2 linked regions of the Butyrivibrio fibrisolvens genome follow. The protein of the gene in region 1 interacts with the protein of each later gene in a pairwise test. Links are inferred from orthologs where the notes say so. Each region holds a gene or a part of one and is shown on either strand. Other genes may lie near its edges. The genes, in order: I7804_RS10900 and ftsZ.

Evidence for each region.
Region 2: the proteins of I7804_RS10900 (region 1) and ftsZ interact in binary tests that used the Bacillus subtilis proteins (3 or more experiments, as listed by UniProt). The link is inferred for Butyrivibrio fibrisolvens from one-to-one orthologs.

Annotation. Positions count from the first base shown.
Region 1 is NZ_CP065800.1:2,634,722-2,647,708, reverse strand. Bases 1-2,960 are described here. They hold I7804_RS10900 (cell division protein SepF), read right to left. Parts: upstream 1,754-2,960; coding sequence 1,247-1,753; downstream 1-1,246. Other genes in these bases: I7804_RS10895 (HlyD family efflux transporter periplasmic adaptor subunit), read right to left, coding at 1,969-2,960; aroB (3-dehydroquinate synthase), read right to left, coding at 37-1,140. Outside these bases: more of I7804_RS10895, read right to left, coding at 2,961-3,369; I7804_RS10890 (hypothetical protein), read right to left, coding at 3,510-3,929; I7804_RS10885 (D-alanyl-D-alanine carboxypeptidase family protein), read right to left, coding at 4,040-5,002; mgsA (methylglyoxal synthase), read right to left, coding at 4,986-5,381; I7804_RS10875 (FtsW/RodA/SpoVE family cell cycle protein), read right to left, coding at 5,726-6,856; I7804_RS10870 (penicillin-binding transpeptidase domain-containing protein), read right to left, coding at 6,882-9,731; rod shape-determining protein MreD, read right to left, coding at 9,724-10,242; rod shape-determining protein MreC, read right to left, coding at 10,284-11,153; mreB (rod shape-determining protein), read right to left, coding at 11,158-12,153; RadC family protein, read right to left, coding at 12,203-12,925. UniProt on the Bacillus subtilis protein: Cell division protein that is part of the divisome complex and is recruited early to the Z-ring. Probably stimulates Z-ring formation, perhaps through the cross-linking of FtsZ protofilaments. Its function overlaps with FtsA.
Region 2 is NZ_CP065800.1:3,494,570-3,511,645, reverse strand. Bases 1,751-4,738 are described here. They hold ftsZ (cell division protein FtsZ), read left to right. Parts: upstream 1,751-2,587; coding sequence 2,588-3,889; downstream 3,890-4,738. Other genes in these bases: I7804_RS14620 (ABC transporter substrate-binding protein), read left to right, coding at 4,583-4,738; nrdR (transcriptional regulator NrdR), read left to right, coding at 3,982-4,452; I7804_RS14635 (cell division protein FtsQ/DivIB), read left to right, coding at 1,751-2,456. Outside these bases: I7804_RS14640 (FtsW/RodA/SpoVE family cell cycle protein), read left to right, coding at 47-1,219; more of I7804_RS14635, read left to right, coding at 1,212-1,750; more of I7804_RS14620, read left to right, coding at 4,739-6,169; I7804_RS14615 (ABC transporter permease), read left to right, coding at 6,241-7,185; I7804_RS14610 (ABC transporter permease), read left to right, coding at 7,178-7,990; I7804_RS14605 (ABC transporter ATP-binding protein), read left to right, coding at 8,143-8,964; I7804_RS14600 (ABC transporter ATP-binding protein), read left to right, coding at 9,042-9,800; I7804_RS14595 (YqeG family HAD IIIA-type phosphatase), read left to right, coding at 9,851-10,390; aroE (shikimate dehydrogenase), read left to right, coding at 10,387-11,778; I7804_RS14585 (type II 3-dehydroquinate dehydratase), read left to right, coding at 11,872-12,309; I7804_RS14580 (methyl-accepting chemotaxis protein), read left to right, coding at 12,687-14,153; efp (elongation factor P), read left to right, coding at 14,291-14,848; I7804_RS14570 (DUF5688 family protein), read left to right, coding at 14,971-15,933; I7804_RS14560 (SH3 domain-containing protein), read left to right, coding at 16,163-17,076. UniProt on the Bacillus subtilis protein: Essential cell division protein that forms a contractile ring structure (Z ring) at the future cell division site. The regulation of the ring assembly controls the timing and the location of cell division.

The sequences.
Region 1 (12,987 bases):
ATAAACCAAGTATGAAAACAAATCAATACATTAGCCTTAATCTCCGTTTTCGAAGTACAAAATCTCTTTAACAGCTTCTCTTATCTCATCATCTGTAACTGTAGTATCGATGAATGCATCTCCTATGTCTTTAAGAAGGATGAATTTGATACAGTTATTATCCATTTTCTTATCACTCTTTACAAGTTTTACGATTTCTTCAGGATCAACATCCTCTACAGTGATCGGTAGGTTAAAGGGAACAAACATATCTCTTATCTCATAGCAGGTTCCGGTTTCAATGAGACCTTTTTTCATGGAGATATAAGCAGCAGCTATGCAGCCAAGAGCAACACACTCTCCGTGATAGAGTTCAAAGTTTCTTGCCTTTTCTATAGCATGACCGATTGTATGTCCGAAATTAAGGAGAGCTCTCTCGCCCTTCTCTGTAGGGTCTTTTTGTACTACGTCACGCTTGATCTCGCAGGACTTCCTAACCATTTTGGCAAGTACCTTATGGTCTCTTTCATTGATCTCATAAAGGTTCTCAATAAGCCAGAAATAGAACTCCTGATCCTTGATAAGTCCGTACTTCATAACTTCTGCAAAGCCTGATGCAAACTGACGCCCCGGAAGAGTATCAAGAACTGCGATATTCATATATACAAGTCTTGGCATATAGAATGCTCCAACCATATTCTTATAACCTTCAAAGTCAACCCCGGTCTTACCACCAACACTGGAATCAGCCTGAGCCAAAAGTGTTGTAGGTATCTGTACGAAGGCAATTCCTCTAAGATAGCTGGATGCAGCAAATCCTGTGATATCTCCCACAACTCCGCCGCCAAGTGCTATAAGAAGGTCATGTCTGTCAAAATGCTTGGAGATAAGGAATCCATATATCCCGTTAACCGTCTCAAGATTTTTGTGCTCTTCTCCTGCAGGAATCTCATATACAAAGACCTGACTTCCAACTTTTTTGAGCTCTTTTTCAACATCCTTAGCATAGAGCGGTCCAACATTTGAATCTGTAATGATCGCTATACGTCTTTCTTTAAATCCAAGTCCTTCTACGGCTTTAGAAAGTTTCTTAAAACTGTCCTCGAACATAATGTCATAACAAGGCTTATCATCACGTGTTACATTAATAACTTCTCCCATAGTTCCTCCACAAATAATCCATAATTCAAAAATATCAGCAGGAGCACGAATGCGCCTGCTGATAAAGATTTTACCTTATTTAGCTTTTAATCTCAATAGATTATGATCAAAGACCTGTACCTATTGATCCGCTGATCATCTCCTGAAAATCTCCTGAGATATCTACGCTTGATGGTGTGATTATGAAGATATACTTGGAAATCTTCTGAAGATTACCATTGATAGCAAAACAGGAACCTGATGTAAAATCAATGATTCTCTGCGCAACATCAACATCAAGGCCTTCCAGATTAAGAACCACTGTTCTGTTAGAAAGAAGAGTTTCTGTGATCTCTCTTGCGTCTTCAAATGAAGTTGGTTTAACTACACATACTTCCATTCCTGATGATGTCATAGACTTTTTTCTTGAAGAAATTGATGTGATCGGTTTCGTTGGATTGCTTCTCTTAAGCTTCTCTTCAGGCACTTCGATTGAAGGATCATCCTTGCCGATTGGTGCTGTCTTTAATGCTGCTGTGCCTTTATCATAGTAATCATCTTCGTTGTCATAGTAATCTTCGTCTTCACCGTCATTAAGCTTGATGGCTTTCAGAAATTTATCCATTGCGCTCATATTATTCTCCTCACTCTGCTGTGTGATAGAACCAGCAGCCACAAATAAAACTCTTAATATATGTCCCTAAGCTATACCTATTATCTAATTTTTACAGCAATGTGTCAACCCTTATAACATTTTAGATTTAGAAGTGCCTAGGAAAGCTTAAATACCAATGTTTACGAGTTTATACTTTTTCTTAACATTTATACACAATTACTAAACATGACCTATCAGTCATATATCAGTTCATCGTCTGTTACACTTGTTGCATCAAGCGCTATATAGTCATAAACATTCAGACCGTATTCTGTACCTGATTTGACGATAGAATATTCATCATTGCTGTACAGAACTTCAATCTGCTTGAAATCCGCATATCCCTTATTGATGTTGTAAACACCTGTCAGAGAAGCAACTTCGCTAACTGTAAATTCCTCTCCTGTAGCAGGATACATAAGTATATCTCCACTGGCAATAGCATCCTGATCTATGTAATACTTATCATCGACCTGACTATGTATGCTTACTATTACATCTTCGCTTGACTGCGAACCATCTTCCAGATAAGTTTTGCGCTGTACTACAGTATTGCCCTCTGCTGTCTCCATCACAAGTTCTGAAGGAATGACATAGAAGTTCTTCTCAATTATAGAAGAATTAGGAATCTTAAGCCCTGTCTCGTTTTCGATGATCAGCTCTATTGACAGAAATCTGTCTGTTGCAAATGTGATCATTGAATTGGTAAAAGAGAACTGGACAAATATCTCACCTTTAGAATTGGTATACGTACTGACCTGTCCCCAAACTGTTACCTGATTCTTAAGAAATTTTATTTTAATATATTCCTGATCCATAAGATAATCAGCAGTTTCCTGATCATCAACCTGAATTACAACAGACCAGTCTTCATTTTTGGCAAGTTTATAAACCGGCGCATCAGCTGTTACAACTTCTGATGAACCAAATGTAGTCTTCTCATAAGTTGTCTGATCAAAAAGATCCGACTTCATATCCTGAAGTGTAAGTCCTTCATAGCCGTCTTTATAATAAAGAACTATACCACTTGAAGGAGCATTTCTATAAATAAAGTTATGAGTTGATGAACTGAGTTCTCCAATATTATTAAGATATGAAGTATTCACAAGTTTGGAAAGTGTACCATTTATACTATTCTTAAAATCATAAACACTGCTGAAATTGTTCTTATTAAAGGTACTGGTGAAATCTTCGATATCTTCTTTAATTTCTGCATAGTCCTTATCCGTAAGAGATACAGCGGATGCATCTCCGGTAAGAGAGGACATATCAGCCAGAGAATCTGCCTCGTCTACAATATAAACAAGATCACCCTTGGCAACTCTCCTGTCTTCTGTTGCAAAATAGTATACACTTCCTGCTGTATCATTCTCTACTACTTCTTCATCTCTTAGAGCTATTGCAGTATAGGTATTATTCTGCGATAAGGATCCTTCCATGACTTCATAGCCTACTACATGCTTAGCTTTGATATATTGCACGATGCTGATGATCATGTACACCAGAAGTACGGCAAAAATCAAAATACCGATTCTGTCAGGCGTAAAGCCGGAATTTATATTTGTTATTTTGCTGTTTTTCTTCTTTGCGGCCATTTTATTCCAATCTACTTATAAAAAGCCGCGGCACCCTTAAGCCGCGGCTTATTATTTATTTGTATTTCATTTTTCAGATAATTCAATCACAAGTAGTTCATATTTTGTTGTACTTGTATATTTTTTATATATTTTTGTTATTAAAGAGAAATAACAATCTTAGATCGAACAGACTCGGGAAGTTCGTCTTCATCTTTAGAAACGCTAAGTATAAAATCGATTCCAAATTTTTCGCTTAACTTGTCCAGTTTAGAAACTGTCTCTGTTATGTCTTTGTCTTCAAGACCGGAGATTGACAGGAAACTGTCAAGATATACCTGTTGCAGATCTCTGTCCTGTGAAATAATACCACTTATAAAACCAATAAATTCTTCAGGAGTCTCAACCATGAACTCAGGAACTACGATCATACGAACCTTATTATTCAATTCATACATGTGCTTGGTGTTTTTGTCGAGAAATACGACGTTGCCCAGAATGTTCCTAACTTCAGAATTGACCTTGTCTAAAAGACATTTGGTCTTCCCCTTCCCTTTTCTACCTACGATAAGCTGAACCATAAGCGTAACCTCCCTTGTATGTAGTTTGTTGTGGAACTTTCATATAATTATTATAGCTTTATGATAGTCAAATGACAACCTATAAAAAATACCCAAAATAGTTCATGCTTTTAGGATGTTATTTTCTCAAGAAGGGCTGTCATCTCGCTATACAAAGTATCGCCGTCTTCCGCACGCATTATAACTGCAATATAAGGATTACCCGAAGAATCTTTTGCAAGCAGGATAAGGCAGTGTCCTGCCGCATTGGTCGTTCCTGTCTTACCACCTATGACTGTAATAGTTGACGGAGCAGACCTGTCACCACGAAGATATCCGTTGGTAGACTTGATGTTAACTTCAACAGTGCTTGCGTCAGCTCTGGAATACACTGTTGAATAAGTGGACATATTAATGATCTCCTGAAACTCATCATACTGCATGGCAGCATTGAATATCAGATACATATCATATGCTGTAACATAGTGATCATCAGCTGTAAGTCCATGAGGATTAGTAAAATGGCACTTAGTAGCACCGATTTCTTTTGCTTCTTCATTCATGAGTTCTACAAAAGCATCGACGCTACCTCCGATATTGTCTGCAATAAGCATACCGGCATCATTTGCAGAGTATATCAAAAGTATATGCAGTGCCTGATCAAGTGTCATGGTATCGCCCTCTTTTAAGCCGATAAGCTGTGCACCTGCTTCGTTAATATTAACTGCTTTGGTTGCAGTTAATATCTGATCGAGGCTTCCATATTTGAGAGCTACTAAAGCTGTCATAATTTTGGTAAGGGATGCAGGATCAACCTGCTCATTGACATTGAGAGCGAACAACGTCTCTCTCTTGTTCAGGTCAAAAAGACCTGCACACGAATTCTTAGACATACTAATGCTGCCGTCTGTAATATCGGAACCGACTACACACAGATCAGAAGCAAAGGTATCAACCATATCGGAAGAAATGGATGTGTAAACGCTATCCGGAGAATACGGGATAGCATATGACGATGATCCACAGGCACTAAGTGATACTATGGATAAAAGAGCTGTTACAAAGGTAATAAGTCTTTTATTTATACATTTCACGCCACTCTAAATCTCCTCTGTCAAGTGATTTGATCAACAACTCAGCTGATGCGAGATTAGTGGCTAAAGGGATATTATGAACGTCACAAAGGCGCATAACATTGCTTACATCCGGTTCATGTGACTTCTGTGTAAGCGGATCACGCAGGAAAATAACAAGGTCGATCTCATTATGTTCGATCGCTGCTCCTATCTGCTGTTCTCCTCCAAGATGTCCTGCAAGGAACTTGTGCACGCTAAGATTAGTAACTTCTTCTATAAGACGTCCAGTTGTTCCTGTTGCAAAAAGATCATTACGACTTAAAATCCCCCTATATGCTATGCAAAAGTTCTGCATAAGCTTCTTTTTCGCATCATGAGCGATCAGTGCAATATTCATTACTAAAAACCTCCGTTGCCATACATAAATTCATTATAACACAAAAATGTATTGTTATTAATAAATTTGATACAATTATGTCTATTTATGCTATCAACAAAATGTTGATGCAGCTAAACTATATTTTTATATATAATTATGATCCTGTTATCATATCTTAGAACTTCAACAGGTAAAATACCAGTGTGCTGACTCGTTCATATTTAATCAAATTACGAAGGATATGGATTTATATACAAGGAATAAAATCGAAGGCAATGTAATCATTGTCAAGATTTTATGACGCAGTAGATAAATTCATAGACAAGTAATTTGATTAAATATGAATGAGTCATTACACTAGGTCAGTAAGACTTTCTAAGCTGCTGAAGTCCGACATTAAGAACAAATCCGACTCCTATATACACGGATACAATAGATGTAAGACCAGAGCTTACCAGCGGCAAAGGGATACCAGTATTGGGAAGCGCTCCTGTGGCAACTCCAATATTAAGAAGTCCCTGGAATCCAATCCACACTGCCATTCCTGTAGCAATGACAGAACCAGCAATGTCCTTGGCTCTTGCTGCAGTTATAAGACATTTTATAGTGATCGCTACAAGTAAAAAGACTACGATGCAAGATCCTATAAAGCCAAACTCTTCTCCTATAACCGTAAAGATGAAGTCTGTACTTGATTCTGATATATATCCGCTGTTAAGTACAGAGCTTATCTCATTAGTATCATATCCCTTACCCTGAAGCTGGCCTGAACCTATAGCCATCATTGAGTTCATGGTCTGATAAGCTGTTGTATCAGCGAAGTCTTCAGGATGAAGCCATGCCAGAATACGTTCCTGCTGATAAGACTTGAGAATAGGGCTGTCTTCCAAAAGCGCCAGATAGAAAATAAGTGCTGCAGAAGGAATACCCGCCAAAAGAACTCCTGCTACAAGTTTCCAGCTTATTCCACCTACGAAAAGTATCATGACAAAAATAGTACATAGCATGATCGTAGTAGAAAGATCAGGCTCTTTTAATATCAAAAGAATTGGCGGTATAAGGAGTCCTATGGCAGAAAACAAAAATCCCATAGTCTTGACCTTCTTCTGATTGACCATAATAAACTTGGCATAGAAAAGTATTATAAGTATCTTGGATATCTCTGATGGCTGAAATGTAATTCCTGCGATCTCAAGCCATCTCTGAGCACCATGCGAATCACTACCAAATACCAGAACTCCCAGAAGTAGTAAGACTGCAAGTATATAATAAGCCCAGTAGAAATTCAGGAGCTTGGAATAATCAAGAAGTGACACTATTATCATCACGATACATCCAAGGACTACACCTGTTATCTGTTTGTTCTGCAATGATACATCCGAAGAACTAACTGCAACCACACCTACAATAGAAAGGGATACAACCAGAAATATCAGGATGAAATCATAGTTTCTTAACTTATAGCGCTTTAAAAATTCTAAGATTTTTTTCATAGCTGTCTTTCTTTACAAGAGACAATCAATCTCCTGTTCCGCCGCCTTCAAGGGACTGAGCAGAACCATCAAGAAGCTCTTCTCTTGCATCTACATTGTAATAATAATCATATACATCACGTGTTATCTGTGCAGCATAACTTGATGTATAACCAAAGGCCACTCGCGTTGTGATAGAAATCTCCGGATTATTGTAAGGAGCATAGCTTACAAACAGAGCGTGGTTAGCTCTATCACTTCTCTCCTGCGCTGTACCTGTCTTACCTGCTACCTGAACATTAAGATCAGAATAATCACTTCTTTTCTCAACAACGCCTCTCATACCTGAATGAATTGCATCCCAGTAGCTCGAGGGCAGATCAACTGTATTTCTTACAGTAGCAGAATACTCCTGGAGAAGATTACCGTTAGAATCTGTAGTCTTATCTATAAGAGTCAGGTTGAAACAAGTTCCGGAATTAGCAACTGTTGTAATATAGCGGGCAAGCTGAACCGTTGTAAATGAGTTTGTACCCTGACCGATAGCAGATCTGACCGCATCCTGGGTAGATACGATAGGAGCACTTTCTTCTATCTCGATTCCGCTCTTTTCTGTAAGACCATACATATCACAGTACTTTTTGAGAATTTCAAGACCCTTATCAGAATTGTAGGTTCCATTCTCACTTCCAAGTCTGTATCCAACTTCATAGAAAAAGCAGTTACATGAATTAGTAATACCACCGGAAACAGTAAGTTCACCATGCGAACTTGGATATATCCAACAGTGAGGACCATTGGTAAATTTATCAAAAGTACCTGTACATCTGATGCTGGAGGTTGTTGTTATAACCCCTTCCATAAGCCCTGCTGTTGCAGAAAGCGGTTTAAATGTTGAACCAGGAGCAGTCCTCTGCTGAGTTGCATAATTATAAAGAGGAGTAGAAAGATCTGCGCGAAGCTTTGCATAATACTCAGCATCAACACCATTGGCCATTCTGTTATTGTCATATCCCGGATATGATACAAGTGCAAGCACATCACCTGTATTAACATCAGTAATAACGATGGATCCTGAACATGGATCAAGGTTAAGCTGCGCAGGTGTAAGCTCAAGATTATTTATACGATTAATGATAAAAGTATATGCAGATTCATTACCTGCATTCCAGGATTTTAATTCGCTGTCTTCAAGCTTTACTACGCCCTGCTCCAGAAGTACGTTGCAGCAATCTCTTCCTGAGATAAGATCATCTTCAAGGATGTATCGATAGAGCATCTTACTAAATGTAAGATCATTTCCAAGTTTATCAGTTATATAAGAAACTATGTGTTCGTATATTTCTTCGGAATCCGTATACTGGCTGTCAAGACTAAGCTTGGTGATATCTATCCAGTTCTGGGCTATTGCATAATGCAGATACTCATACAAAGAAATACTCTCATCCTTGGTATAGGTTACATAAGTATCATCTTCAGTGTCTTCATTTACAAGGACGTTATTATCACGAAGTATTGTAGTGATATAGGTCTCATAATTCTTGTATTCAAGCGAAAGCTCATTATATGGTGTCTGTTTCTCCATGAGTTCGCTTCTAAGGCCTTCAAGTACTGCTTCCTGCTTACTGTTAAACACAGAAAGTACTTTAAGTTCTGTTTCCTTTGCATCATCCTCGGTGAAATGAGTTGTATCAATAACAGAGTTTTCAAAGAGTTTGAAATAAACATCATAAATAGCGATCTTAAGATCTGAAGTCTTGACCGTTGTGCTTACAGTCTTGGCATTGACAATCTTATTAACAAGGATACCTGCAAGTCTTGATTCAAGAATGTCATAGCAGGCTTCCTGCAAGTTCTTGTCGATAGTAAGGTATACATCATTACCCGACCTTGGCTCAACATAATTGGTAGTCTCAAGTACCTGACCCACTGTATCAACATATACAGTCTCAGAACCCTTGGTACCCTGAAGCGTTGATTCCATGGCCTGTTCTATACCCGACTTACCTACTGTATCACTGGAATCGTAGTCCATATCCGGATAATCAGCCTGAAGCTGGGCAAGTTCCGTAGATGACACTTTACCAGTGTATCCCAAGATCAGCGCAAAGTATTCCGCATCAACATACTTTCTGGCAGTATTCTCTTCTATACTTACACCAAGAAGTACATCACTGTTCTCCATGATATCAGAAACAGTCTGATCAGATACAGCTTCTGCAATAGTAGTATCAATATACTTTTGGTAGGAATTAAGACTCATATAATATCTGAGCGTTACAACTTTAAGGAACCTGTCATTGGTATATCCGTATCCTGCTTCAAAACTCTTCTTGTCCTCAGGATCTGTAAGCGCTCCTATCTCAAATTTCTTGCCAAGATATTCCATAACTTCATCGGGAGTTGCAGTTCTCTCCTCATAAGCAAGCTGGTCAATAGTAGTATGGCCATAGATATCCGCAAGGAATCTAAGAAGTGTTGTTCCTTCTACAGTATATTCAAAATCACCGTTTTCATCCAGCTGTATACTAAGATCATTGACTACAGTATCACCGTTACTCTCAACTATGTCTATGACCTTGTTGATCGTTTCGTTGATATTCTCATCTCTTAGGGAATCAGATTCATAGACGTCTTCTATTACAACATTGTTGGCAAGTTCGTTATAAGCAAGAAGGTTACCGTTACGATCATAGATATTACCACGGGTTGCCTGAATGTCCTTGGTCTTCTCTATTCGTAATTGGAAAGATTCAAGATATGATTCACCATTAATTATCTGCAGTTCAAAAAGGCGGTACAAAATACCGCTCGCTGCCAGTATCATGACCAGCGCGATAACTGTGAATCTTGAAGTGATAAATTTGAGAACTGCTTCTTTTACATCATCAAACAAACTTAGTAGCACTCCTTTGGATTATGTCATCTAACTTGGTATTTACTTTTAGTATAACCGGATACAGTAACAAAGCTATGATCGCAGTATATACAACTTCCGGAATGATCTGGTGAGCCATATAATAACTGATATCGAACTTCGCACGAAGAAGGAACATCAGCACATAGCACAAAAACTGATACATAAAATCACCCACGATTATAAGTGTGAGCGGCAGTATTATATTCTCCGGAAAAAAGATCTTATGAAACAGGCCGGCAAAGAATCCGGCATACATGTAGAGAATTGCATATAAACCGATAAAATCAGCAAAAAATATGTCCACAAGAAGGCCGGCTATAAAACCAGCTAAAAGTCCATGCTTCTCTCCCCTCATGATACCACTTGAACAAGTAATGATCATAAGGCAGTTCGGAACTGTCCCGCCAAAAGCAAAGTATCTAAATACAGCTGTCTGCAGAACAAAGCATGTAATTATCATTATCAAAGTAACTAAGAATTTACGCATTATTAACCTCTAGGCTTAGTCGAAAATAAGTGATGAATATCTTATTCTTCAACAGTCTGCTTGAGAGTAGTTATAACAAGCACCTCATCAAGATGCTCGAAGTCAACCGCAGGTGTAAGTGTTCCCGACTTTGTAAGGTTATTGGAATCCGATTCTATAGTAGTTATGTATCCTATGAGTATTTCAGGAAGATATTTATCTGAAATATTGGATGTTACTACCTTATCACCTATTACAACAACATCCGCACTGTCCTGAAGCTTAGAAAAAGAGATAACGCCCTTTTCATAAGATTCAAGATTACCTGTTACTATCAGATTATCTGAGGTTGATAGAACCATTCCACTTACAGAAAAATTATCCGCAATAATGGTTGTAACCTTGGCCCAGTCCGGTCCAATAGATGTGATCCTGCCAACAAGGCCGCCACCGGCTATGATATTCATATCAATAGCAAGTCCATCATCCAGACCTTTATCAATGATAAAGCTATAGAACCAGTTACCTGAATCCTTGGCTATTACATGTGCACCAACCTTCTCATAAGACTCATACTGAGCATCAAGCTCATAAAGCTGCCTTAAAGTATTGAGCTCATACTTGTCCTGAGTCAGCTGCATATTCTCTTCTGTAAGCTGGTCTACACGCGCCTGAAGCTCATCATTCTCAGACTGAAGCCTTTCTATGGTCTCAAGCTTGTCAGCTTCACTTATAAGCCATGTACCTGCAGTTGTTATTCCCCTTTGAAAAGGCACCACAACAAATCCGGCGATCGTATTGGCAATTCCGGAAAAAAGACTTGTTGTAAGTGTTATGACCATCAATGCGACAGCCACTATTGTTAAAATAAAGAGGAGATACTTACCGGGGATGGTAAACTTATCTCCTCCTCTCTTTATCACAGGACTCATTTACTCATTCCTTCAGCGTAGCAAGTGATTTGTACTGATCATCCTTGATTATTTTTGAAAGACCAAGAGTTACGGATTCAACCGGCTCTTCGGATATATTAACATTAAGTCCACAACCGTTACTGATCCTCTGTGCAAGGTGGCAAACCTGTGAAGCTCCGCCTGTAAGATAGAGGCCATGCTTGTAAATATCTGCAGCAAGTTCCGGAGGAGTTCTCTCAAGAGTTGCTTTTACATTATCAAGAATAGTATCGAAGTTCTCAACAAGTGCATTATTTACAATATCAGTAGGAATCTCACGCTCTATAGGAAGACCTGTTACAATATCTCTTCCGTATACAATAGCCGGCTTTCCTTCTTTTTCAAGTTCGCGAAGATCGATCTTAACGCTCTCTGCAGTCTTAGATCCAATGATAAGGCTGTATTCCTTACGTATTGCACTTCTTATGGATTCGTCGAACTTACGTCCGCCAACCTTGATGAGCTTACTAAGAACTATTCCTCCAAGTGACAGAACTGATATCTCAGTTGTATCATAACCTACGTTAACTACAAGAACACCGTTGGAATTCTTAACATCTACGTCCATTCCAAGTCCGTCTGCAATAGCCTTGTATACTACATTGACCTTCTTGGACTTAACATTAGAATCTCTGATAAGATCGATAAATGCTCTCTTCTCAACTTCTGTGATGTCATAAGGGATTGCAATATAGTAATCTGACGGCTTGAGACCACCCTTCATATCATCTGTAACAAAGAGCTTGACAAGCATCTCCATATTCTTGATGTCTGCAATAACACCGTTATTGAGAGGGTATGTAACCTTGATATTGCTTGGAGCCTTCTCATACATATCGTAGGCTTCATCACCGTATGCAAGAACTGTTGTCTTGTTCTGAATAGCGATCATGTTCTTCTGAACAAGCGTAGAATCTGTTGATTTGTTATAAATCTTGATAGTGCTAGTACCAAGATCGATACCGAAAGCGTTATTCAATGTGGACCTCCTGAAAATCAATTGTGCTGAGCATTTCTTTAATTCTGTGTCAATTTCTGTTTAAGACTTCATTCAAACTGGAATACTGCCTGTCACCTATTATTATGTGATCATAGACAGGTATCTCCATGATATGTCCCAATTCCAGTATTCTTTTGGTCATCTCAATGTCCGCATCTGACGGAAGCGGATTACCGCTGGGATGATTGTGAACAAGTGCTATCTGCGCCGCCCCTGTCATAAGCGCCTGTCTGAATATATCCCTGGCACTTATCCTACAAGACGATACAGTACCTATGTACAATGTCTTGTCACATATAAGGCGCATCCGCGCATCTAGAGCGATCAGTATCACATGTTCCTGATCTTTGTGCCGAAGCTGCTCCATATAATATCTTGCAATATCTTCAGAGCTTTGAAAAGTAACAACATCACTTTTCCTGCTGCGGCTTATTCTTAGTGACAGTTCTGCGATGCACTTGATCTGCACTGCCTTGACCTGTCCAAGACCGTCTATTTTCATAAGCTCATCAACCGATAATTGATAGAGCCCGCCTATTCCTGTTTCGTATTGTCTGCATCTTGTAAGGATCTGCTGCCCTATCTGCATAGGATCATGATCCTTAGTACCACATCTTACTATGATAGCAAGAAGTTCGGAATCAGTAAGTGCCTGCGGACCGTATTTTAGGAATTTCTCAAATGGAAGGTCTTCTTTGACTGCTGTCCCGTCTCGAAGTTTAAGACTAAGGGACCTGCCTTTATTATTCATGCTTCCTCCTGCAAGCAATAGAGCCTCTCCGGGCAGTAGAAAGCATAATAATTTTACTACAA
Region 2 (17,076 bases), 860 kb from region 1 along the record:
TTGACACCTGCTTCAATAAAGAAAAAACCTAAGGAGGGGGATACTTATGATGGATGCGCAGGAAAGGGTAAGGGCAAGATTTAAAAAGACCTATTATGTCAACTACGGTCTCATTTTTATAGTGTTATTCCTCCTTGTATTCGGGCTTATCATGCTTCTGTCGACGAGCTCATATGAAGCTAATCTTAAGTTTGGTAATGCCTGGTACTATTTTAAAAGGCAGATGATTTCTACTGCGGCAGGACTTTTGGTCATGCTTGTTGTATCTTTCTGGCCCAATTATAAGATCTACAAAAAGGTGACGATACTGGCATATGGAGGCGCCTGTGCTGCACCTTTTCTTGTAAAGACGCCGCTTGCCTATTCTGCTAACGGTGCTACCAGATGGATCAAGCTCTTTGGGATATCTATCCAGCCTGCAGAGATAAGTAAGATGCTTATGATAATATTCCTTGCGGGATTTGTATCACAGCTTGGTAAGCAGGTATCAACCAGGAGAGGTTTTAGCATAACACTTATTATGTCGCTTGTTCCTGCTTTTTTGATCTATTCGCTCACAAGAAACCTTAGTTCGGCACTTATTGTTATATGTATAGCGATCGCGATGCTCTTTGTATCCTGTCCTGACTATAAAAGATTTATACTGCTTGGCGGAGGCGCTGCCTGCGTGGCGGCACTTGCCATATATTATGCGGTATCGTCTTCTGCATCATCTGCAGATGGTCTTAACTTTAGATTTAGGCGTATTCTGGCATGGATTCATCCTGAGCAGTTCGCAAGCAGCACGAGCCATCAGACCATACAGGCTCTCTATGCAATAGGTTCCGGAGGTCTTTTTGGTAAAGGACTTGGCGAGAGCATGCAAAAACTTGGCTTTCTGCCGGAAGCTCAGAACGATATGATCTTTTCAATAATATGTGAAGAACTGGGCCTTTTTGGAGCTATAGCTATCATGATAATGTTCATGCTCCTTGTATGGAGACTTAAGCTGGTAGCAGACTCGGCTACGGATATGTTCGGAGCGCTTCTTGTTATCGGAGTACTGGCGCATGTTTCTATACAGGTGATCCTTAATATAGCAGTTGTAACTAACAGTATCCCTAATACCGGTATCACACTGCCATTTATAAGTTATGGCGGCTCCGCAGTCGTGATGCAGCTTGTGGAGATAGGGATAGCACTGAACGTATCAAGGATATCTTCTGCTGAGTATGCATAAGAAAAAGAGTGCAGGTTCCGCCGGTGTAAGGACTGTCAACAGGAGCCAGACAGCCAGAGCAAGGAAGGCGGCAGGTAATAGTCAGACAGGAAGGACATCCAAAATTGCAAGTGGAGGTCAGTTGGCAAGAACCTCCAAGATGGCAAGTGGAGGTCAGGTAGCAAGAAACGGGAAGATATCAGGAGCCGTCCGTAGTTCAAGGATGGCAAATGATAGTTCATATCAGGTAAGCAGAAGAACGGGTGCTCCGCCAGGATATAAGAAAGCCGGAGCTTCCTATGGCTATAAGAAGAAAACTTACAAAGGAAGCGGAGCAGGCAGACAGGGCAACCATAACAGAACAGGCAATTCTCTAAAATTATTGGACAATGCTCCAAGAAGATCTTATCAGGAGAAAACATATCTTGAGAGAAAGTTCGGAGACAGGCCTACTCCGGGATATGTTGATGCCGAAAGAACCAAAAAGCCGAAAAAACCAAAGAAACCCAAGATATCACTATATGATATGTTGAGGCTTCACAAAAGTATCCTGATACTGGTGATGACAATTGCAGTCATAGCCCTCTTAGGAGTAGGTGTTATAGAGTATATAAGGTCTCACTACAGGGTACAGACAGTCAATGTATCCGGTAATACTTATTATAGCGATGAACAGATTCAGGATATGGTGATGAACGGTATGTTCTCTCATAACTCATTGTTTCTGGGATTCAAGTATCATGATAAGTCTATTACTGATATACCTTTTATAGAAAAGATAACAATAGATATAAAGTCTGCTGACACCATCGATATACATGTGTACGAAAAAGCGTTGGCAGGATGTATCAGTTATCTTGAAAGTTATATGTATTTTGACAGAGAAGGAATCATAGTTGAAAGCTCGTCTCAGCTTCTTGAAGGGGTTCCTGTTGTAAGAGGACTAAAATATGACAGCGTAGTTATCTTAAAACCTCTTCCTGTGGAAGATAATGAAGTTTTTGCAGAGATCCTTGATCTGACACAGTTACTGTCCAAATACAATCTACAGGCAGATCAGATGTATTTTGATTCTGTATATAATGTGTATCTTTATTTTGACAATATTGAAGTTGCTATGGGATCAAAGAAAAATATTGACGAAAAAGTGATACAATTACCTTATATCCTTCCTTCTTTGGAAGGGAAAAAGGGAACGCTTCATCTTGAAGACTATGATGAGAATACTGATTCAGTCAGATTTGAGGAAGCGACGTAGGTTGGAAAATGAAGTATTTTCTAGCTGTTAAATTACTGATAATATTAAAAAGATAGTTGCGAAATCCCCTAAAAAATCGTATGATATATAAATGGTAGGGTTTTAAAACTGGACGTGAAGGAGGAGTTGTTTTGCTGGAAATCAAGTCGAATGAGGCTGAAGCTGCGTGCAAAATCATCGTAGTCGGAGTTGGTGGTGCAGGCAACAATGCTGTTAATAGAATGGTTGACGAGAACGTTACCGGTGTCGAGTTTATCGGCATGAATACAGATAAGCAGGCTCTTCAATTATGTAAGGCACCAAAACTTCTGCAGATCGGAGAGAAGCTCACTAAAGGATTGGGAGCTGGTGCTAAACCTGAAGTTGGAGAGAAAGCTGCAGAAGAGAGCGTAGAGGATATCAACAGTGCTATTAAGGGCGCTGATATGGTATTCGTTACATGCGGAATGGGAGGCGGAACCGGAACAGGTGCTGCTCCTATAGTTGCTAAGGCAGCTAAAGATATGGGAATTCTTACGGTTGGTATTGTTACAAAGCCTTTCAGCTTTGAAGCACGTACCAGAATGCAGAATGCCCTTATGGGAATTGAAAATCTTAAGAATAACGTAGATACTCTTATTGTTATCCCGAATGATAAATTATTACAGATAGTAGACCGTCGTACATCTATGCCCGATGCTCTTAAGAAGGCTGACGAAGTCCTTCAGCAGGCTGTTCAGGGTATTACCGATCTTATCAATGTACCTGGTCTTATCAACCTTGACTTTGCTGACGTACAGACAGCTATGAAGGGCAAGGGTATCGCACATATCGGTATTGGTACAGGAACAGGCGATCACAAGGCTGCAGATGCTGTTAAGCTTGCTGTTGAAAGTCCTCTTCTTGATACTACTATTTCCGGTGCATCTGATGTTATCATCAATGTATCCGGTGATATCGGCCTTGCTGATGCATCTGATGCTGCAAGTTATGTTCAGGAACTTGCCGGTGAGAGAGCCAATATCATCTTTGGTGCTGTATATGATCAGTCTCAGTCTGATACATGCAACATCACAGTTATTGCTACAGGAATTGAAGATCGTGCTCAGGCTATGAATATATCCAAAGCCGCTCCTGCAGAGAATAGACAGGCTGCTAATCAGACACCTGTTCAGATGCAGGGTGCTGCGAATGTGACTCCCAGACCACAGGTTTCACAGCCATTTGTAAGACCAATGCAGCCTGCATCTATACCTCAGCCAAGGCCTTTTGTTAATCCTCAGGCTATGGCACCTCAGGTACAGCCTGCTGTACAGCAGCCTACACCTGTTGAGCCTTCGGTTGAAGCAGAGGCACCTACAACATCAAGAACTTTTTTCCGCAGTGATAGCAGTGTAAGGTCTACTGTAGAACCTAAGTCGCTTAAAATTCCTGAGTTTTTACAGAAGAAATAAATATCAGCGAATCAGTTAACAATTTAAACGCTTCAGGTGCCTGCATCTGAAGCGTTTTTCGGAATTAATATCATCAAAGGGAGGACACTGTTATGAAATGCCCGTTTTGCGGTAAAGACGAAACCAGAGTAATCGATTCCCGTCCGGCTGACGACAACACATCTATAAGACGTAGACGTATTTGTGACTCCTGTGGCAAGCGTTTTACAACTTATGAAAAGGTTGAAACGATTCCAATTATCATTATTAAAAAAGACAATAACAGAGAACCATATGACAGATCTAAGATAGAAGCAGGTATTCTGAGGGCTTGTCATAAAAGACCTGTCAGTGCGGAGCAGATCACAAAGCTTGTGGACAGCGTAGAAGCAGAGATCTTCAATATGGAGAAGCGTGAGATCAAAAGCCGTGAGATTGGTGAACTTGTTATGAACAAGATGAAAGATCTTGAGCCTGTAGCTTATGTCAGATTTGCATCTGTATATCGTGAGTTCAAGGATATCAACACATTCATGGATGAGCTTAAGGATGTAATGAACAAAGAGGCCCCCGGTAAGGCCTGATAAACCTTGAATACATCTGTATAGATAAGCTTTATTGGTATTACAATGGCAACAAGATTGAGTTTAGGATTAGCACTAATACTGTGATCAAAAGTATTAGTGAAGATATATGATTAAAAGGAGTGATATTATGAAAAAGAAAGTTTGGTCAGGTAACATGCTGCGAAGGGGAGTTGCAGCTGTTTGCACACTGACAATGGCAGCTGCTATGCTTGCAGGTTGCGCCAAGAAGGATGATGAGACAGGATCACAGAATGCTCAGGAATCACAGAATGCTCAGGAGGGCACGCAGGAGACCAGCAGCGTTGATTCTGATGAAGTGTTCACTGTAGGTATTCCTCAGGATCTTGACAGCCTTGATCCCCACATAGCACAGTCAGCAGGAACCAGAGAAGTACTGTTCAATATCTTTGAAGGCCTTGTTAAGCCTGATGAGAATGGTAATCTTAATCCTGCGATCGCATCAGGATATGATGTATCAGATGATGCAACAGAATATACATTTACAATCAGAGACAATGTCCTGTTTCATAATGGACAGACTCTTACTGCAGATGATGTAGTAGCATCACTACAGCGTTACAAGGATACAGGCGCTTCTGTATTCGAAATAGTTGATTCTATCGAGAAGGTTGATGATACACATGTTAAGGTTACACTTACTAAGGCTAATTCTGAGTTCATCAGTTATTGTACAGTTGCTATCATGCCTGCAGACTGTGAAGATGTTGAGAACAATCCTATCGGAACAGGCCCTTACAAGTTCGTATCCCGTACAGCTCTCGAGAATCTTGTAGTTGAGAAGTTCGATGATTACTGGGATACTGACAATGCTGCGCATATCAAAAACGTAGAATTCAAGGTAGAAGCTAACCCTGACAATATTGTTACTGATCTTGAAGGCGGATCTATTGATATGTACGCTCGTATCACAAGTGATCAGGCAGATCAGCTTTCAGATGCATTCGATATCTATGAAGGTGAGATGAACCTGATACAGGCACTCTATGTCAACAATGCTGTAGCACCTTTTGATAATGAGCTTGTACGTCAGGCTCTGTGCTATGCTATAGATCCTCAGGAGATCATGGACTTTGTATCAGGCGGTGCCGGTGTTGAGATAGGCTCTGCTATGTTCCCTTCCTTTGGAAAATATTTTGACGAGTCATTAAATGATACTTATAATCAGGATATAGACAAGGCCAAAGAGCTCCTTGTACAGGCAGGCTATCCTGATGGATTCACATTCACTATCAAGGTTCCTTCTAATTACACACCTCACATTGATACTGCAGAGGTAGTAGTAGAACAGCTCGAAGCTATAGGCGTAACAGCCAATATCAAGAAGGTAGAGTGGAATACTTGGCTTGAAGAGGTATATAATAACAAAGATTATGAAGCTACAATAGTTGGCTTTGATGCTTCTACTTTGAATGCTTCTGCACTTTTATACCGTTATACTTCAGATGCACACAACAATATGTTCAATTATGCCAATGCTGATTACGACAAGGCTTTTGCTGCAGCACAGGCAACAGTTGATGATGATGAGCAGGTCAAGTATTATAAAGAGTGTGAAAAGATTCTTTCCGAGACAGCGGCTGCTATTTACATTCAGGATCTTCCTGAGTTTGTAGCTCTTAGCAGTAAGTATACAGGTTATACTTTCTATCCGCTTTATGTACAGGATATAGCCAAGATAAAGCTTGCGGAATAATCTGAAAAATCCGACATGTAAAAGGGTCTGACTTTTTGGAAGTCGGGCCCTTTTTTAAGGAGAATCAACAAGTGAAATACATATTAAAGAAGGCCGGGATGATGATCCTTACTCTTTTTGTAGTATCCATCCTGGTGTTCCTTGCTTTTAACTTAATACCCGGAGATCCTGCAACGAGGATTTTGGGAACGGAGGCTACGCAGAATCAGCTTGCAATGTTAAGACAGGAGATGGGACTTAATGATCCTATATACGTAAGATATTTTAGGTGGGTCACTGGTTTCATTCAGGGAGATCTTGGTACCTCCTATTCATATGGATCAGTATCTGCACTTATCATGGATAAGATACCGATTACAATATGGCTTGCTGTTATGGCATTTTTGCTCATGTTCTTTATATCAATTCCTCTGGGGATATTTACTGCAAGGCATGAGGGTAGTGTTATAGACAAGTTTGTGGTGGTGATGGATCAGATCATTATGGCTATACCGCCTTTTTTCTCAGGTATAATACTTACTCTTATATTCGGACTGTCATTAAAGCTCTTCGTACCGGGCGGCTTTATATCCTACAAGAAAGATTTCTGGGGGTTCATTGGATATCTGGTATTCCCTGCTATTGCAATAGCTCTCCCAAAGATCACTATGTGTGTCAAGCTCTTAAGAGGAAGCGTGATAGAAGAGATCTCCAAAGACTATACAAGGACAGCTTATAGCAGGGGCAATACTACAAGGGGGGTTCTGTACAGACATGTTCTTAAGAATGCCATGATCCCTGTTATAACATTCATGGGAATGGCGCTTGCAGATATGGTGAGTGGCTCTATAGTGATAGAACAGGTGTTTAATATTCCCGGGATAGGGCGTATGCTCCTAAGCTCTATCAACAACCGTGATTATCCGGTGGTTGAGGCTATCATCATGGGCATAGCTATTTTGGTAATGGTTGTGAATCTTATCGTAGATATTATTTACAGACTGGTGGATCCTAGAATTGAAACTATCAATGATTAAATATTTTAAAGATAAAAAAATAAATTCTTTTCTCTTATGGGGGATAATCCTTACAGGGATCATGCTGCTTGTGGTTGTGATCGGTATGTTTTGGACGCCTTACGATCCTACTAAGATGAATGCATCCCAGAAGCTTCAGGGGATGTCACTTAGTCACATACTGGGTACAGATAATAAGGGAAGAGATATATTCAGCCGTGTGATGTACGGAAGCAGGATAACTCTTGCTATCGCCTGTGGGACTATGATAATAGGTGCGGGACTTGGAACTTTACTGGGTGCTATCACCGGATACTTCGGGGGATTTCTTGATGAAGTATTCATGCGTATCGTTGATGCGATGTTGGCATTTCCATCTATTCTTCTTGCTCTTGTGATAGTCAGTCTGTTTGATTCGGGCAATATCGTGGTTATGGCTGCTCTTGGAATAGCTTTTATACCTAGTTTTGCAAGGATTGTAAGATCTGAGGTTCTAAGATGCAGGAATATGGACTATGTTGAAAATGCCAGGATACAGGGAGCATCGGATTTTAGGATCATCTTCCTTCATATCATGCCCAATATAAGCGGTGTATTATGGTCATCGGTTCTTATAGGTTTTAACAATGCGGTTCTGGCAGAGGCAGGCCTGTCATATCTGGGAATAGGTTCGCAGCCTCCGTATGATAGTCTTGGCAATATGCTCTCAAGTGCACAGCAGTTCATGCTCAAAAACCCTATATGTGTTCTTGGACCCGGTTTTGCGATCGTATGGATGGTGCTGGGATTTTCTTTCCTTGGAGAAGGACTTAGAAAAAAGGCTTAAATGCTGCCTTTCACAGATAACAGAATGAATCTGAAAGGCTATGTATCTTTTGTAGAGTATAGAATGAATATATGAAAGGTATAAACAGTGCCTTTCATAAATCAAAGAATGAACTGGAAAAAAGGGCTTTTCGTATAAGCCCGGAGATTATTATGAGTAGTGGTGATAAATTTGAAGTCATTTTATCAGTAAATGATCTTCATATAGAATTTCATGATCATAAGCTTCCTCAGACTGCGGTGGAGGATTTCGATCTGGAGCTGTCCAGAGGTGAGATCGTCGGTATAGTAGGAGAGTCAGGTTCAGGTAAGAGCCTTAGTGCACTGGCTATAGCAGGACTTCTGAGCAGGCATGATATGTACAAAAGCGGACGCATTATGTTTGAAGGAGAGGATCTTCTGACTTGTAATCGTCGAAAGCTAAGGACCTTTCAGGGAGATGAGATCTCTATGATATTCCAGGAGCCTATGACATCTCTTAATCCTGTTAAGAAGATAGGCTGGCAGACTGAAGAGAGCCTTAGGATCCATCATCCTGAAATTGACAAAAAAGAAAGAAGACTCCGTGCCATAAGTATGCTGGCCAAAGTAGGCTTGCACGAGCCTGAGAAAGTATATGATATGTATCCTCATGAGCTTTCCGGAGGAATGAGGCAGCGTGTCATGATCGCTGCTGCTATGATAGGTCATCCTAAGATACTGATAGCAGATGAACCTACAACAGCTCTTGATGTAACAGTTCAGGCTCAGATAGTCGAGCTGTTAAAGAGCATAAACAAGGAAGAGGGGACTTCTATTATCTTCATCTCACATGACCTGAGCCTTGTAAGGCAGATATGTTCAAGAGTCCTTGTAATGCAAAAGGGTGTAGTAGTAGAGAGCGGAAGCGTTAATGATATCTTCCTAAGACCTAAGAATATATATACAAGGAAGCTTATAGCATCAATTCCTAAGGTTGATATACATGCATCATAAATGTATACATTTTTGAATCAAAGATTCAAAAATGCAGCAATAGAGCAGGTTGAGTTCACTTACAAAGAGCGGTTTATATGAAAGAGTGGAATGAAAAGGCGATAGAGATCAAGGATCTAAACGTCTATTATAATAAACGAAGAAAAAGCATATTTGAGAAAAAAGGAAAGACCAGAGCTTTGAATAATGTGTCCCTTGATGTCTACAAGGGAGAAGTTCTGGGACTTGTAGGCGAGAGCGGAAGCGGTAAATCTACTCTTGCAAGAGCCATTATGGGCATTAATAAGGATTACACAGGATCTATTGTCAAAACAGACGAATATCCCCAGATGATATTCCAGGATCCATATGGAAGCCTTAATCCTGCAAGAACAGTTCACTGGATACTCAAAGAGTCTTTAAAAGTTGACAGGAAGCGTAAGTGGACTGATGAAGAGATGGAAGATAGGATCAGAACAGTATGCGAGCAGGTAGAGCTTCCGGAAGATTATGTTAACAGATACCCGTCTCAGCTATCCGGTGGTCAGAGGCAGAGAGTAAGTATCGCACTTAGCCTTATGCAAAGTCCCAAGATCCTTATAGCAGATGAACCTGTATCTGCTCTTGATGTTACTATTCAAGCACAGATTCTGGAGCTTCTGGATCATCTTCATAAAAAGCTGGACTTGTCTATTCTGTTCATATCTCATGATCTTAGGGTTGTATACAATCTCTGCGATCATGTTGCTATCATGAAAGATGGACAGATAGTAGAATACGGCGTCACTGATCAGATATACAAAAGTCCGACTGCGGATTATACCAAGACACTTCTTAAATCTGCAGGGATTGTGTGAATTTGATCAAATATTTATTGAGCTAATAATTATTATTGTGGGGAGAACCTGTGAGACACTATTTCTATCCGGATGCTACTGCAAAGTCATCCTATGACATACCATATGAACAATTATATAAGCTTGGATATCGCGGCGTAGTATATGATATCGATAATACTTTAGTACCTCATGGTGCTCCTGCTGATGAAAGGGCTATAGCTCTTTTTAACAGGCTTAAGAACATAGGCTTTGAGACTGTTCTTATATCTAATAACAAAGAACCCAGAGTCAGAACCTTCGCAGAAGCTGTGGGAGCAAGGTATGTATACAGAGCCAATAAGCCTTCAAAGCGAGGCTATCTTAAAGCGATGGAGCTTATGAATACAGATAATACCAATACATTTTTTGTTGGCGATCAGCTTTTTACAGATGTATGGGGAGCCAAACGCGTAGGGATAAAATCTTATCTTGTAGGTCAGATAGACAAGAAGGAAGAGATACAGATCGTTATCAAGAGACGCTTTGAATGGATTGTATTATTTTTTTACAAAAGATATATTAAGAAAAATGGCAGTAACTGGCCTGATATTGGGAGGATTGAAGCTTGAACGAAACTGACGGTAAGACTCTTACGTGCGGACTTTTGGCACATCCTGCAGGACATACGCTTTCACCACTTATACATAACAGCCTTGCCGAGATGACCGGCAAGAACCTGGTATATGTCCCTTTTGATGTAGAGCCTGAGAATATAGGAAACGCGGTTAACGGCGCTCTGGCGCTTAATATTCTGGGTATGAATGCAACAGTTCCGCATAAAGAAGCAGTTATTCCATATCTAAAAGAGATAGATCCTCTTGCTAAGAAGATAGGTGCTGTTAATACTCTTGTAAGAACTGGTGACGGGACAGGCTTTAAGGGATATAACACGGATATGACGGGACTTAAGAGGTCTCTTGAATGTCAGGATATTACTATTAAAGGGCAGAAAGTCATAATACTTGGCGCAGGTGGAGTAGCAAGAGCTGTAGCCTTTTTGATGGCATCAGAAGGTGCAGATATCATCTATATCCTAAATAGGACTGTTGAGAGGGCCAGAGAGGTTGCAGGTGAAGTGGCAGCAAAAGTTCCCGGCAGTAGATTCGAAGTTCTGGCTCTTGATAAGTATCATGAGATCCCAAGGGATAGATATCTCTGTATTCAGGCTACGTCAATAGGCATGCATCCTGACAATGACAGGGCTATTATAGAAGATCCTAAGTTTTATGAATTGGTTCATACCGGATTCGATATAGTATATCGTCCCATGAATACCAAATTCATGCAGTTGGCTAAAGGAGCAGGAGCTAAGGTTTGTAATGGCCTTGAGATGCTATTGTATCAGGGCGTGGATGCCTATGAGTTATGGACGGGGTGCAGCATTTCGGATGATCAGAGCAGGACTATATATAAAGCTATGTGCGAAAGGCTTGAAAATGAGAAGAATATAGTTCTCGTGGGATATATGGGAAGCGGTAAGTCAACTGTTTCCAAAATACTGTCGGATAGGCTTTCTTATGAAAGACTTGATACAGACAGTCTCATAGAAGATACTTACGAAACTTCAATAACAGATATATTCGCTTCTAAAGGCGAAGGAGCTTTCAGAGATATGGAAACAAAGCTTTTGAAAGCTCTTGGCAATGAGCAACATGACGGACTTGTCCTTGCAACCGGAGGTGGGCTTCCTCTTCGTGAGATCAATAGAAGACTTCTTTCAAAGCTTGGAAGAGTGGTATATCTGCGTACATCGCCCCAGGCTGTATATGATCGTATAAAGCATGATACTACAAGGCCGCTATTACAAGTAGAAGATCCAAAGTCTAGGATAAAAGAGATGCTGGATGAAAGAGCCGGTTTCTATGAGATGGCTGCGGATGTTATTGTCGATACAGATGGCAAGAGCAAAATAGTCATAGCAGATGAGATAATAAAGGCGCTTGGACTTGATAATTGAAGATGTTAGATTAAACTCATAAAGATTTTTGACTTTAGTCTTGAGAATACACTTGGATAGACAGAGGATAGATACTTAGAGGAGAGGTTGAACGTGAAAATATTAGTTGTAAACGGGCCTAATTTGAACTTCCTTGGAATCAGGGAGAAAGCAATATATGGCGATCAGAACTATGATTATCTTGTAAAGACTATTAAGGATAAAGCTTTAGAAGTGGGAGCAGAAGTAGAATGTTATCAGTCCAATCACGAAGGCGCTATTATTGACAAGCTTCAGGAAGCATATTTTAATGGTACAGATGCGATTATAATCAATCCCGGAGCATATACTCATTATAGTTATGCGATTCATGACGCGCTTAAGAGTCTTGAAAAGATATATAAGATCGAGATTCATATTTCTGATATAAATTCCAGAGAATCATTCAGATCCAATTCTGTGACAGCTCCCGCCTGCGACGAACAGATAGTAGGCCACGGACTTGCAGGATATCTGGAAGCTATCGACCATGCTATTTTGAACAGATCATAATGAGACTTTATAAATTATCTGCTGCAGTATAGCTGCGAGGAGGTGTTTTTGAAGTCGTAAAATTTTAATATATAGATTGTGCAGCCGCAGCTTTGATGAGTATCAGAGCTGCGATTTTTGTTCCTCTAAAACTAATGAGACAAAAGCAGCATATTAGTCGGAGATTATTTAAGCTGCGATCTTAGATTCCTTTAAAAACCATCCAGATATAGTAATGTATAAAAAATTTTTAATTAATAGCTTTGGAAATCTTACATATAAAAAAATAATAACCGATATAATAGATGGTTCATTTTGTATTTTAGTAATGAACGAGGTAGCGTTTTTAAATGTTTTATAACAAGGACATGTAGGGTCTATGCTAAGGAGAGTACTATATGAATGCTGAACAGTATAAGAGAGCCAATAATAACAGTTTTTATGTGTGTGCAGTAATAATAGCAGCAGGTCTTCTGATGACAATTAATGATATTTATATGAAAGGTATGACGATTGGTAATATCGCTATCATTGGAAACGCATTGCTTGGAGGAGCCATGATATCTCTTGGCAAATTCAAGTTTAATACAGTCAAAATGGGTTCTATTCTTATAATGGGTGGTTCAACTATTTTCTATTTTGTGCTTCTCATTGCTGAGGACAATATAGTTTACTTTGCCTTTGGACTTCCAATTCTGATCTGTTCCATTATCTATCTGAATGTAAGATTATGTAAAATGGGAATGACTGCTATCACTATTTCATTTACTTTAACTTGTATCAAGGCTTATTTTGCCGATGGTACCTTGGATATGGTACATGTTCCTGCTTTCATAACTCTTGCTCTTGCTTTTGTTTCATGCCTGTGTACAGTTACTCTTCTTACAAAATTCAATGAAGAAAACAATGCTGTGATCACAGAAAATGCAGAGAAATCTCTTGAAACAGGAAAGGCTATGGCTGATATAGCAAATACGATCACTGATCTGTTTAATGAATCGCAAAACGATATGTCATCTCTTCAGGAGATAATGGATGATCAGCAGTCCGGAATGAGAGATATTGCAAGCAGTATGGAGAGCACTGCTCATGCTATTACCAATCAGGCAGAGAGAGTTCAGCATATTCAGGATGAAACACAGGCAACAGAACAGCATAGACAGGAGATGACCAAGGCTTCGGAGAATGCGCAGAAAACGGTACAAGAAGGTGTACAGGTAATAGGTGAACTCAAAGAAAAGTCTCAGGAAGTTGCCAGAACAAGCCAGGTTACAGTTGAGACTACTCAGGCAGTTATTAATAAAGTTGAAGAAGTGCAGCAGATAGTCGGATCTATTATGTCTATATCCAAACAGACCAATCTTCTTGCTCTTAATGCAAGCATAGAAGCCGCAAGGGCCGGTGATGCAGGTAAGGGATTTGCTGTCGTTGCTAATGATGTCAGAGAACTTGCAGCCCAGACCAATACAGCATCTACTCAGATCACAAATATTATCAATGAACTCACAGAAGATGTACAGAAAGCTATGGCCAGCATAGATGATACCGTAACATCTGTATCTGAGCAGAATGATATGATAGAAACAGTTGGTGAGAACTTCGATAGTATCAATGACAATGTAACTGAGATGCTTGACAGATTCCAGGAGATAGGAGAAGGTATGAAGTCTATAGCATCCTCGACTACTGAGATCAATGACAGTATATCCAACCTTTCTGCTACCAGCCAGGAAGTTGCATCACTGTCCAATCAAGGCGCAGAATCCTCCGACCGCGCTGTCGAGAAATTTGATGCTTTTAAGAATACACTTGGACAGATATTCCAGCAAGCCAACAAGCTCAAAGACATGCAGACAAATGGATGATAAGTTGTTGACAAAAGTGTATTCTATAGTTTAAACTATGATATGTTGTTTAAGAAAAGAATTGTTAAATTGGATGAGTGAGCCTGTTTTGGCTAAACATCCGGTTTGCTTTTATATGTTATTATCAGGAGGATTTTATGGTTACAGCCAGTGATTTCAGAAATGGTGTTACAATCGAGGTAGATGGCAAGGTCTGCCAGGTTATCGAGTTCCAGCACGTTAAGCCAGGTAAGGGAGCAGCTTTCGTTCGTACAAAGCTTAAGGATATCATCAATGGTGGTGTTATCGAGACTACTTACAGACCTACTGAGAAATTCCCTCAGGCTCATATTGAGAGAAGAGATATGCAGTATCTTTACAGTGATGGTGATCTTTACAACTTCATGGATACTGAGTCTTACGAGCAGATCGCTGTAAATCAGGATATAGTTGGCGATTCACTTAAGTTCGTTAAAGAGAACGAGATGTGCAAAGTTAATTCTTACAATGGTAATGTATTTGCTATTGAGCCACCTCTTTTCGTAGAGCTTGAGATCACAGATACAGAGCCTGGATTTAAGGGAGATACAGCAACAGGTGCTACAAAGCCTGCTACAGTTGAGACAGGTGCACAGGTTTCAGTTCCGCTGTTCGTAAACCAGGGTGATGTAATCAAGATCGATACAAGAACAGGTGAGTACCTTTCAAGAGTTTAATTCTTAGTATCGTATATCATATTCTCTGAATATTTATATGTCTGTAAGGCAATAGGAATATCTAATAGATGTTTCTATTGCCTTTTTTGCTATTAATATATTTTTATTTGGAGAGTTGGAAGATGGAATTTAAATCGTTTTGTGAACAGGTAGTATCAGTGATGTCAGAAAGACATCCTGAGTGTGATGTTAAAACTTGTAAAGTAGATAAGAATAATGGAGTTACTTATAATTGCCTTAATATAATATGTCCGGGGAGTAATATATCCGAAGTGATATATCTTGAACCAATGTATGAGGCTTTCAAAGACGGTACAAGCTTCATGGAGATTATAGACAGGGTCGAGGATGCAAGGAAGAAGAGTGGTGACAAACATTTTGAAGTTGGATATTATAGGGATTTTGACAAGGTCAGGGACAGAGTCCGGATGAAGCTTGTTAATTACAAGAAAAACAAGGAGTATATAGAAGGATTTCCTCACAGGAGATTCAAAGATCTTGCGGTTTTGTATTACAGTAAAGTTTCAGATAAGGCATTTGAAGGTATCATCATGATCAAAAATGATCACGTATCACTTTGGAATATATCAGAAGAGGACCTCTATGAGGCTGCGTGCCTTAACGCGATGAAATCAGGGGATTACGAACTGGTTCCTATGATGAGCGTTCTGGATGATATCTTTGGATATATCATGTCGGGCAGACGTGAAGCTCAAGATGATGGTAGTGAAGGCGAAGCGAAAGAAGATGATCAGATCCCATTCCTTAAGATCCTGACTAATAAAGATAAAACCTACGGAGCATCAGTGATGCTAAATCCGGGACTTTTGTGCGCGCTTGCCAGAAAATACGATAGGAATTTCTATATCCTGCCCTCATCTGTTCATGAACTTATACTCGTCCTTGATGAAAATGAAAGCTTTGATGAGAATATAGCTGCAGAACTTTATAATATGGTCAGATATGTAAACATGACGGAAGTTGAAACAGAAGATGTGCTTTCGGACAATGTATACTATTATGACAGATCTCTTGATGAAGTTCTTGATTATTACGAAATAGCGTTAAAAACTGGTCTTGCGTAAAAAAACATAGACACAAATGGTTTAATATGATATTATACATTGGTGCGTAATAAATTTGTAACAATTAAGGTCCCGGATTAATTCGGGACCTTATATGAGAAATAGAAATTATTCCTGCACCCGTAGTCTAATGGATAGAACGAAGGCCTCCGACGCCTTTAATGCAGGTTCGATTCCTGTCGGGTGCATTTTTAGAAGGGTAGTTTATAAAGTAAAGAGGTTGCATGATATGATACGTAAGAATGATAAGAATAAGTTTGAATCATTTCGTAAAAGTGAGTTTAATCTTGCCACTTACATTGCTGATAACAAGAGAATCGTAATGCCGGCTTTTTTGGTGGCATGTCTTCTTATCACTATTCTGCTGGCTGTGCGTGCAGGAAAAAATGATAATGGAACTGGCGTAGCTACTACAGCTACAGCTTCTACTTCTGCTGAGAAGGTAGCTACAGCATCTGCTGTAGAGAGTAGTACTGCAGATGCTGTAGAAGTTGTAATGGAAGAGGATGCCTATCCTGAGATCACATCTCTTATCAATAAGTTCTATGAGGCCCAGGCAACAGGAGATATGGATACTATCAAATCCATAACTGTAGGACTTACAGAACCTGCACTTATCAGATATCAGGTATCGGCAGAATATTATGACAAGTTCGATGCCATCAAGGTCTATACCAAGAAAGGACCTGAAACAGGCGCTTATGTAACATATGTATATTTTGAGCTCTATTTTAAAGGATTTGAACAGCAGGTACCGGGACTTCAGACCTATTACATCAGAACCAATGAAGAGGGACAGTATTACCTCTATTTCGGTGAGCTTGATGAAGAGATCATATCATACATTGAAGCATTAAGTGTACAGGATGATTTTATAGATCTTAGTAATGAAGTAGCTGTTAACTACAACACTATGCTTGAAGAGAACGCTGAGCTCAGCGCTTTTCTTACAAACTTCTCAGAAGAGGTCAATAAGTCGGTAGGTAAGGAGGTTGCATCAGCTACAGCAGAGGCATCAGGAGAATCTACAGATGCTGCAACACAGGATACAAGTGCAGCAGGTGACAGCGCAAGTAATGACGCTGCTTCTACTTCTGAAAGTAAAGAGACTGCTACAGATAGTACTGCCAGTGGTCCTGTGAT